DNA from 3 places in the Alteromonas nitratireducens genome. Region 3 is predicted to be linked to each of the others. Evidence: predicted binding sites of a transcription regulator. Region 3 holds the regulator's gene; each other region holds the start of a gene.

Region 1 (3,235 bases), on a different contig from region 3:
CAAATCAACGCTTATGCGTATTCTATTTTCTTTACTGCTGCTGATAGTGCTGGCTGGGTGTGCCGACAAACCATTACCGGTTGTCCACCTGTATGGCGAAACCATGGGAACGACATACAACATCAAATATGTGAAGGTGGATGAACAGCAGTTTCCCGGATTACAGCAGAAGGTGGACGAACGCCTGGCTCACATCAACAAACTGATGTCGACGTATGACACCACCTCTGAACTGTCACGCTTTAACCAATATCGTTATACCGACAGTTTTGCTGTATCAGAAGAAACGCGACTGGTTGTCGAAGAGGCGCTGCGGTTAGGGCAACTGAGCCACGGCGTACTGGATGTAACCGTCGGGCCGCTGGTGAATCTCTGGGGGTTTGGCCCCACCAAACGGCCTGAGAAGATCCCGAGCGACGACGCCATCGCTGCAGTACGGGATTATGTAGGTCTGGATAAGTTAGCGGTAACGGCTGATGGATTAAGAAAGGCCCACCCAATGCTGTATGTTGACCTTTCAACCATTGCTAAGGGCTATGGGGTAGACGCTATCGCTGAACTGTTTGAGCAATTGGCTATTGATAATTATCTGATTGAAATTGGTGGCGAGATGCGGGTGAAAGGTCAGCGGGGTGATGGAGACCCATGGCTGATAGCAATTGAAAAGCCGGTCAGTAACGAACGCGCGGCGCAGAAAATTGTCTCAATTGGTACCAATGCAATCGCGACCTCGGGGGATTACCGCAATTATTATGAAGAAGATGGTGTACGGTATTCGCACCTTATTGATCCGCGAACGGGCAAACCGATTAACCATAACCTGGTGTCAGTAACGGTGGTACATCCGTCATCGATGACGGCTGATGGCCTGGCAACTGCCTTTAATGTTATGGGCTGGGAGCAGGCCAAAACACTGGCTGAGAAAGAAGATCTGGCGGTGTTTCTTATTCGTCGCACCGACGATGGATTTGAAGAGTATGCGTCGTCAAAATTTGATAAACTTGTCGACGTTCACAATTAAGGGGTGATCTCATGTCTACATTTCTTCTTGCGTTTGCCTTTTTCCTGGTGATGGTAGTCGCCATGGCGATTGGCTATTTATTACAGCGCAAGTCTATCTCGGGAAGCTGCGGTGGTCTTGGCGCGCTCGGTATTGAGAAAGCCTGTGATTGCCCTGAGCCGTGCGACCGTAAAAAAGCGCGGATGGAAAAAGCAGAGGCCAGAGAGAAAAAGCTTAAAGAATGGCAGGAAAACCAAATCCTCTGATTCAGTGAAAACCGGGCATCCAGCCCGGTTTTTTTATTGTCGCTGATAACCTGACACAGCGCGCCCGTCCCGACACTGGTCTGTTGCAGTCAGACACCGTATAATTCTGTATAGATATACAGTGGTAGGGGGCAAAATGCGTAAAATTATCCATATTGATATGGATTGCTTTTATGCCGCAGTAGAAATGCGTGAAGATCCGTCGCTCACGAATATCCCTATTGCCATTGGCGGTAGCGCCGACCGCCGGGGCGTTATCTCTACCTGTAACTATCCAGCCCGCAAATATGGCGTGCGTTCGGCCATGGCAACTGCCTATGCCCTGCGCTTGTGTCCCGACCTGAAGCTGGTTAAGGGACGAATGGAATTGTATGCCGCAGAATCGCGAAAGATACGGGCGATTTTTGAAGATTACACCGATTTGATAGAGCCGCTTTCACTGGACGAAGCGTACCTTGATGTCACAAACACGACGCTGTTTGGCGGCAGTGCCACACTGATAGCACAGGATATTCGCAGACGTATCAAACAGGAGCTTGGCCTGACAGCGTCTGCCGGTGTTGCGCCCTGTAAATTTGTCGCCAAGATCGCCAGCGACGAGAATAAGCCCGATGGCATTTGCGTGATTACGCCGGATAAGCTGGATAGTTTCGTGAGAACGCTGCCCCTCAAGAAAATACCGGGGGTCGGTGAGAAAACCATGCAAAAGCTTCAGCGGCTTGGACTGGCTACCTGTGAAGATGTCAGGCGCTATCCGTTTGAACGTATACAAAAAGAATTCGGAAAGTTTGGCAGTGTGCTGTGGGAGCGGGCACACGGCGTCGATGACCGGCCACTGTCGGTAAGTCGTACTCGCAAATCCATCGGTGTCGAGCGAACACTCAGTGATGATATCCATACGCTGGAGGAATGTCAGAGCATACTGCCTGTATTACTTGAAAAGCTAACCGCCCGCATCACTCAGCACGAGAAGCGCACCGGCAAGACCATTGCGGTAAAAACACTGGGCGTTAAACTGAAGTTTGCGGACTTTCAGCTTACCACCGTTGAGCACCGCGGTGTGACCGTCTCCCCGGAAGGCTTTGATAGATTATTGGAAGAAGCCTGGCTGCGAGCAAACGGTCGTGGAATAAGGTTAGTGGGGGTGCATATTGGCCTGGCTGCCCCTGCCACAGATTTACAATTACGATTGCCACTGGAGGAAGTAAGACCATGAGCAGCGAAAACATCAAAGCGGGGCGCTACCGGCACTATAAAGGGAATGATTACGATGTCATTGGGGTTGCTACCCATTCAGAGGACGAAAGCCGGCTGGTTGTCTATCGGCCATGCTATGGGGAGCGTGCGTTGTGGGTCAGGCCGCTGACCATGTTCACCGAAATGGTCGACGTAGACGGACACGCGGTTCCCCGATTCGCGTATGTTGGAGAAACACCGTCATCGGAGTGATCTGATAGACCGTGGGTGTCATATACCTTTTGGTGTTATTCACAGTGAAGGTAGTCAAAACGATGTTTCGAAAGCAGATTTCCAGATGGGTGTTGCCGGTATTATTGTCAGCGTCGGTACCGGTAATAGCGGAAGATGACCGGTTTGCAGATGTGCAGATTGAATCGACTGCACTGCGCGGCGCCGTGCATATGCTGACCGGGGCGGGCGGCAATGTTGGCGTATCTGCCGGTGATGATGGGGTCCTCATCATTGATGATCAATATGCGCCCATGGCAGAGAAAATTGCCGCGGCGTTAGGTGATCTTGGCACAGATAAACCACGTTACGTGATCAATACCCACTATCACGGGGATCACACAGGCTCAAATGCATTCTTCCATGAGCACAAAGGTGCGACTATTTTTGCGCATGAAAATGTGCGTATTCGACTCGCAGGGGACGAAAACTTCAGTGAGGCGGGTCTGCCGGTCGTTACCTATCAGGATGGCATAAAACTGCACTTCAACAACGAAACCCT
Region 2 (3,235 bases), on a different contig from region 3:
CTCTTGTCGAAAGAGTCTTCCACCACCGGATGACCCAGTACGTAAATAACCTGTTCCTTGCTCATGCCAATACGCAGTTTTTCTACATCACGCTCGTCGAGAAAGTTGCCCTGTGGTACGTCAATGCGATAAATCCAGTTGGAACAAGCGCCTGTCGCCAGAGCCAGTGTGAGTACAAATAGAATTCGATACAGCTTCATTGGTGAGTTGATTCCGTCAAATGCGTTGGTTTTTTGTTGTGTTCTTTGCATAGCAGATAGAACACGCACGCTATTACGAGTGCGCGTTCGCATGCTACCTTGTCCACTATGACCAATCAACCGCTGATTAGTTCGAATCGGCGCTTTTCAGTAACTCCCTGGCATTTGCCAGTGCCGACTCTGTCACTTTGTCACCCGCGAGCAGTCTGGCAAGTTCGTCAATTCTGTCCTGGCTGGTCAGCGGCAGCATTTGCGTTTCTGTACTTTCGCCGTCAGTCAGTTTGGTAACAAACAACTGATTATGCGCCTGTGCAGCAACCTGAGGCAGGTGCGTTACACAGATAACCTGTGCACGTTTGCCCAACTGACGTAACAAGCCACCCACAATAGAGGCGGTTGGCCCGCTGATCCCTGTGTCGACCTCGTCAAATATCATGGTTGGGGTAGCGTGCTGGTCGCTGGCAATAACCTGAATAGCCAGACCAATTCGTGACAGCTCACCGCCGGAGACCACTTTATCCAGTTTATCCATTGGCTGACCAGGGTTGGTTGAGACCTCAATGTTTACGGTATCCAAACCATGTGAAGCGGGCTTTTGCGCGTCGTCATAGAGCACGTTAATCGCCAGCTTAGCGTGTGGCATGTTCATACTGCGAATCTGTTGTTCAATTTCCCCAGCCAGTGCCACTGCGGCGTCCTTCCGGCTTTGTGAGAGCTGAACGGTTGCCGCCAGATAGTCTGCCCTGGCATCGGCTACCTCATCTTCCAGTTCATTCAGACGGCTTTCCTGATCGCCCAGTGCACTGAATTCAGCGCTCAGTGCTTCGTGGTGCGCGGTGAGCTTTTCGGGCGCAACCTGATGTTTGCGCGCCAGTTCCATTGCTTTGCTGAAGCGCGCCTCGACCTGCTGCAGACGAAGGGGATCAATTTCAAGATCATCACAGTAGCTTCTTAACTCGTGGGCGGCTTCCTCAACCTGAATAGAGGCATCATTCAGCATGGTCAATATTGGCGAGAGGGTTGCGTCATGCTCAGTCAGATCAGACAGGCGTTCAATGCTGTTCTGAATAATACTCAGCGCATTACCTTCATCACTTTCATACAACTGATAAAAGCTGTGCTGTGCCTGTTCCAGCAAACTTTGTCCGTTACTCAGCCGCTTATGTTCGGTTTCCAGCTCTTCAAATTCGCCCTCAGCCAACGCGAATTCATCCAGCTCCTGCACCTGATAGGTAAGCAGTTGCAGTCTGTCCTCGCGTTGTTGCGCCGCGTCTTTTAACGTAGTCAGCTGACGCTGTTTGTCCCGCCAGCACTGAAATGCGTTGCTTACGGCTTCGCGCACCGCACTGTTATTTGCATACGCGTCGAGTAACGCACGCTGATAATCTTCCTTAAGTAACTGCAGGTGGGTGTTCTGGCCATGAATTGCCAACAGCGTCTGACCAAACTGCTTTAGCTGCTGCAGTGACACGGGAGAGCCATTGATAAACGCCTTCGAGCGACCTTCAGTAGAAATGACACGACGAATAAAGCAGGTGTCTTCTTCATCGGCATGTAGCTCGTGTTCGTCCAGAAAGGCTGCCGCTTTGTGGTTACCTTCCAGGGTAAAGTGTGCAACGATTTCTGCCTTACTGGCGCCTCGTCTGACTGCGCTGGCATCGGCACGCTCACCCAGACAAAGGCTGAGCGCATCAATCGCAATGGATTTACCTGCACCGGTTTCACCGGTAATTGCGGTGAGCCCATTTTCGAGGTTAACCTTCAACTGTTTGACGACAGCAAAATTACTGATAGAAAGATGCGATAACATACAACCACTCGATGTTTATACAGTAAGTGTAAATATATACAGTATTTGCTGTATGTAAAGTGAAGTTTTTATCACATCATTTCATTTTTTCGAACGCCTGCGGTTAATCCGGTCTGACTGCAATCACTTCAATTTCGACCAGCATACCCGGTATAACCAGGCCGGCAATCTGAAAGGCCGAGCGGGCGGGCAGGTCAGGCTGCTCGTCAGTACCAAAAAACTCGGTGTAGGCTTTCATAAAACCGCTGAAGTCCATGCGGCCATCGTTGGCCGGATCGCCGACCAAAAATACGGTCATTTTAATGACATCACCCATGTCCATGCCTTTGTTTTGCAATGATGTCTGGATTTTTTGCAGCACATTGCGGGCCTGGTATTCGGTATCGCCCCAGTACTCGCGCGAGTTTTTTTCTGCATCGGGCTGTTGTGGACTGGGTACATTACCGCTTTCAAAAACCAGCCCGTTTACCTCGACGGCGGATGCAATGGGAAAGGTGCTGTTATTCGGCAGCGGGTAGCGCTTTACTTCCTTCGCAAGTACCGGACTGCAGAGGGTAACCATTAATAAAAGTAACCAGTAAACAGACTTCATGGGTTCGTGTCTCCGTTGTTGAGGGTGTTAATGTAAGTCACTATGTCCAGCGCATCCTGTTCAGACGTGATTGCGCTGACCGCGGCGCGCATCACCTGACCGTCAGTATCATCACTGTGGGTACCCCGGTGACCGGCAGTAAAGCCGGTAAGCTGGCTGAGCAGATACCAGTCAGACTGACCCGCCAGTGGCGGCGCATGCGTGGCCGCATTGCCTGCGCCAGACGGGCCATGGCAGGCAGTGCAGGCGGCGTAAAGTGCCTCGCCGCGTTTTTCATCGCCCGTTACCAAAGATGCTGACGCACGTTTGGGCTGCGCAGCAATAAAGGTGAGCGCATGGTCGATGTCCTCTTCGCTTAACATTGCGGCCACAGCGTGCATATCCTGCGTGGCCGACCGGGTGCTGTTTACGCTACGCCAGTTCTTCTTAAAGCTGTGAAGCTGGCTGCGCAGGTACCAGTCGGGTAACACGCTGAGGTTAGGGGCTTCCAGCGACGGGTTGCCCTGCAGATAACCGCCGTGGCAAACCGGGCAGGATGGCGGCTGCATGGGTTGATCAGCGCCCAGCGCATAGCTGCTGATGGCATAACACAGTAGTAACAGGCGTTTCATACGGGTCTTCCCTGGGTGGCAA
Region 3 (3,235 bases):
ATGACCATCGCCATGGCGCCGCCCACCAGAAACATAATGAAGGCGAACCACAGGTAGAGTGTACCGATGTCTTTATGGTTGGTTGTAAACAGCCATCGGGTTATGCCCTTTGGAATATGATCATGATGGTCGTGATCATCGTGACTGTGCGCCGCAGTATCCGGCGTAATGGTATCTGTCGCTTTACTCATGACGTTCTCCTATTTTCCGGTGGCTACAGCATTCACATCTTTAGGCTGAATAACGTCGCCGGTGTTGTTACCCCAGGCGTTTCTTTCGTAAGTCACCACAGCGGCAATTTCTTTTAAGCTCAGCATGTTGCCGAACGCCTGCATGGCAGTCCCTGACTTGCCGTGCAGTACAATATCAATGTGACCGGGAATGTCTTCTGTCGCGATCTTGCTGCCTTTCAGAGCCGGGAATGCGCCCGGCAACCCTTCACCATTCGGCATATGGCAAGCCGCGCAGGCTGCGTTGTACACCCGTTCACCCACTTCCATCAGCTCTTCTTTTGACATGCTCATCGCCAGCAGGCGCTGTTCTTCTTCTTTCGCCTGACGGGCAATTTCTTCCTGCTCACCCATCCAGGCTTCAAATTCAGCCGGTTCTTTCGCCACTACAACAATGGGCATAAAGCCATGGTCTTTTCCGCACAACTCTGCGCACTGACCACGGTAAACACCGGGTTCATTGACCTTGGTCCAGGCTTCATTGATAAAGCCCGGGTTAGCGTCTTTCTTCACGGCAAAGTCAGGCACCCACCAGGAATGGATAACGTCGTCAGAGGTGATCAGGAAGCGCACTTTTTTACCGGTTGGAATGACCAGCGGGCGATCCACTTCAAGCAGATAGTTTTCGCCTTTGGCGAACTTGTTTTCAATCTGTTCGCGCTGGGTAGCCAGTAACGAGTAGTATTCGACGTCACGGTCCATGTACTTGTAGTGCCACTTCCACTGCGAACCGGTGACCAGCACGGTCATATCCGGGTTCTCGGTGTCTTCCATCGCAATCAGTGTGCGTGCCGCAGGCACCGCCATGAAAATAAGGATAAGGAAAGGGATCACCGTCCAGGCAATTTCCACTTTCACACTTTCATGAAAATTCGCTGGTTTATGCCCGCGTGATTTGCGGTGCAGCAAAATAGAAATGAACATCACGCCGAACACCACGACCGCGATAACCACGCAGATAGCAAACATCAGCATGTGCAGGTCATACACCTGGCCGCTGATATCCGTCGCGCCCTGGCGCAGGTTCAGTGCGCTGTCGCCACCTGCGGTATCCGCCGCAAAAGCTGGCAGTGCAGCCAGTAACGCAAAGCAGGCCATGATTCCCTTAGGAACACTCGTTATCAGTCGTTTCACTCAGCACCTCCGTGATGGGTAATCCGGCCGCACTTGCTCCCGAATATCCCCTAAAAATGAATGTCGTCAGGCTTTTGTAAAAATTAGATTTAGCCTTTGTTATTATATTGTTAACTACTGACTAAGAATTACGCAAAGTGAAAGGTGAGTCTAGCTTTTTCTGTTAAAAAACCGACAGTGTGGCGAATATTTAATCAATCAGGGGGAAAGTAGCGCGACATTGCACAACGGCAGTGCAGTCTGTTTTCATACCTGGGAGGTACTGGCTTAATAAAACAAAGGGAAATATAGGAGATAAAGCGCTGCCGGCAGGGGGATCATGGCCGGCAGCGTATCAGGTTACATCCAGTCAGCGTTTCTGATAACGCCAACCGCAATGCCCTCGATGTTGAACGGCTGGGTTGCCAGGTCGACTTTGATCGGAGCAAACTCTTCATTCTCAGCATGCAGCAGCACCTCACGGCCGCGTTTCTCAAGTCGCTTCACGGTGACATCTTCGTCAACCCGCGCCACCACAACCTGACCGTTGTGCACGTCAGTGGTGCGATGCACCGCAAGCAGGTCTCCATCCATGATGCCAATGTCTTTCATGCTCATGCCGTTCACCCGTAACAGAAAATCTGCGTGCGGATGGAACAGCTCGGGATCGACTTTGTAATGCGCCTCAATGTGTTCCTGTGCAAGGATGGGTTCACCAGCGGCAACACGCCCGATTAACGGCAGCCCCTGTTCTTCTTCCACATCGGTGTCCAGTTCCATATTCAGACGAATACCACGCGAACGACCGGGCATCATTTCAATTACCCCTTTGCGTGCCAGCGCCTTCAGATGCTCTTCGGCAGCATTGGCTGACTTAAAGCCAAGCTGACGGGCAATTTCAGCACGGGTTGGCGGCATGCCAGTTTCCTGCATGGTGGTTTTGATCAGCTCGAGTACTTCAGTTTGACGGGGGGTAAGTGGACGCATAAACAGCCTGTTTTTCTATACAGTTACTGCGCAGTATAGCGAGGGCAGCGAAAATGGCAAGCGCTTGTCACTGACAAACTAAGATTCACTTTCTTACACACAAAGCGGTAGCGTAGGTACACAACATCATCAGTGTGAGAGTGGCAGTGAAACGAGCGTTGTCGTTGTTATTACTGTTATTGCTTGCCTGCAGCGCGCCTTTCATGGCCGGCGCAGCAACCAAGGTGCGCTTTTATGGCGAAGTGTCGGCCCCCTTTTACTGGGTTGATGAGCAGGGCAGAGAACAGGGCGCCAGTATCGATCTCGTCAATGCCCTGATTGCCGATGCCGGACTGGACGCGACCATTGAGCATCTACCCTGGGCACGCGCCTATTATGAGGCAACACAGCATCCGAATGTCATCCTGATGTCGGTACTGCGCACGCCACTGCGTGAAACCGAGTTCCAGTGGCTGGGTAAAATTCAGGATGTTCGCGCGTCGCTCATTTCTCTGTCTTCACGCCACGATCTGATAATTCAACATCTTGATGATGCCCGCCGCTACCGGGTTGGCACCATTCGCGGCTATGGCTCAGCGCGTTACCTGCTGGAACAGGGCTTCACCGAAAACAACAACCTGGTCCTGGCACACAGCACCGAGCAGTTATGGACATTGTTGTTCACAGGCCGGATTGACATGGTGCTGGCGAATCTGATGACCGAGCGGTATGAAATCCAGTCCATAGGCTTTGATCCGAACCAGGTAAGAGAAGTTTACAATGTTGTGCCGCTCAATCTGACTCTGGATATGGCCACCGGTCACCTCACGACACCACAAATGGTGAAACACATCACCGACAGTCTGGCAGCGATTAAGGCCAGTGGCCGCTTCGATGCCATTATGCAAAAATGGGGGCTGTCTTCA

The links. Region 3 encodes LexA, which represses DNA repair genes until DNA is damaged. Its sites were predicted from a motif close to TACTGTATNNNNATACAGTA; they were not measured.
Region 1: a site for LexA is predicted at 1,371-1,390, ahead of dinB (DNA polymerase IV). Genes of this name have one in related genera too.
Region 2: a site for LexA is predicted at 2,035-2,054, ahead of recN (DNA repair protein RecN). Genes of this name have one in related genera too.

The regions. Positions count from the first base shown of each region.
Region 1 covers NZ_JBFNPK010000020.1:32,784-36,018, forward strand. Annotated here, with positions in the region: gene AB1N33_RS14650 (FAD:protein FMN transferase) at 14-1,021, shown strand; gene nqrM ((Na+)-NQR maturation NqrM) at 1,033-1,266, shown strand; gene dinB (DNA polymerase IV) at 1,403-2,482, shown strand; gene AB1N33_RS14665 (DUF1653 domain-containing protein) at 2,479-2,715, shown strand; gene AB1N33_RS14670 (MBL fold metallo-hydrolase) at 2,778-3,235, shown strand, end outside.
Region 2 covers NZ_JBFNPK010000008.1:126,684-129,918, reverse strand. Annotated here, with positions in the region: gene AB1N33_RS09285 (outer membrane protein assembly factor BamE) at 1-200, opposite strand, end outside; gene recN (DNA repair protein RecN) at 328-2,010, opposite strand; gene AB1N33_RS09275 (RidA family protein) at 2,114-2,602, opposite strand; gene AB1N33_RS09270 (c-type cytochrome) at 2,599-3,213, opposite strand; gene AB1N33_RS09265 (flavin monoamine oxidase family protein) at 3,210-3,235, opposite strand, start outside.
Region 3 covers NZ_JBFNPK010000005.1:96,426-99,660, forward strand. Annotated here, with positions in the region: gene ctaD (cytochrome c oxidase subunit I) at 1-191, opposite strand, end outside; gene coxB (cytochrome c oxidase subunit II) at 201-1,328, opposite strand; gene lexA (transcriptional repressor LexA) at 1,704-2,330, opposite strand; gene AB1N33_RS06495 (substrate-binding periplasmic protein) at 2,471-3,235, shown strand, end outside.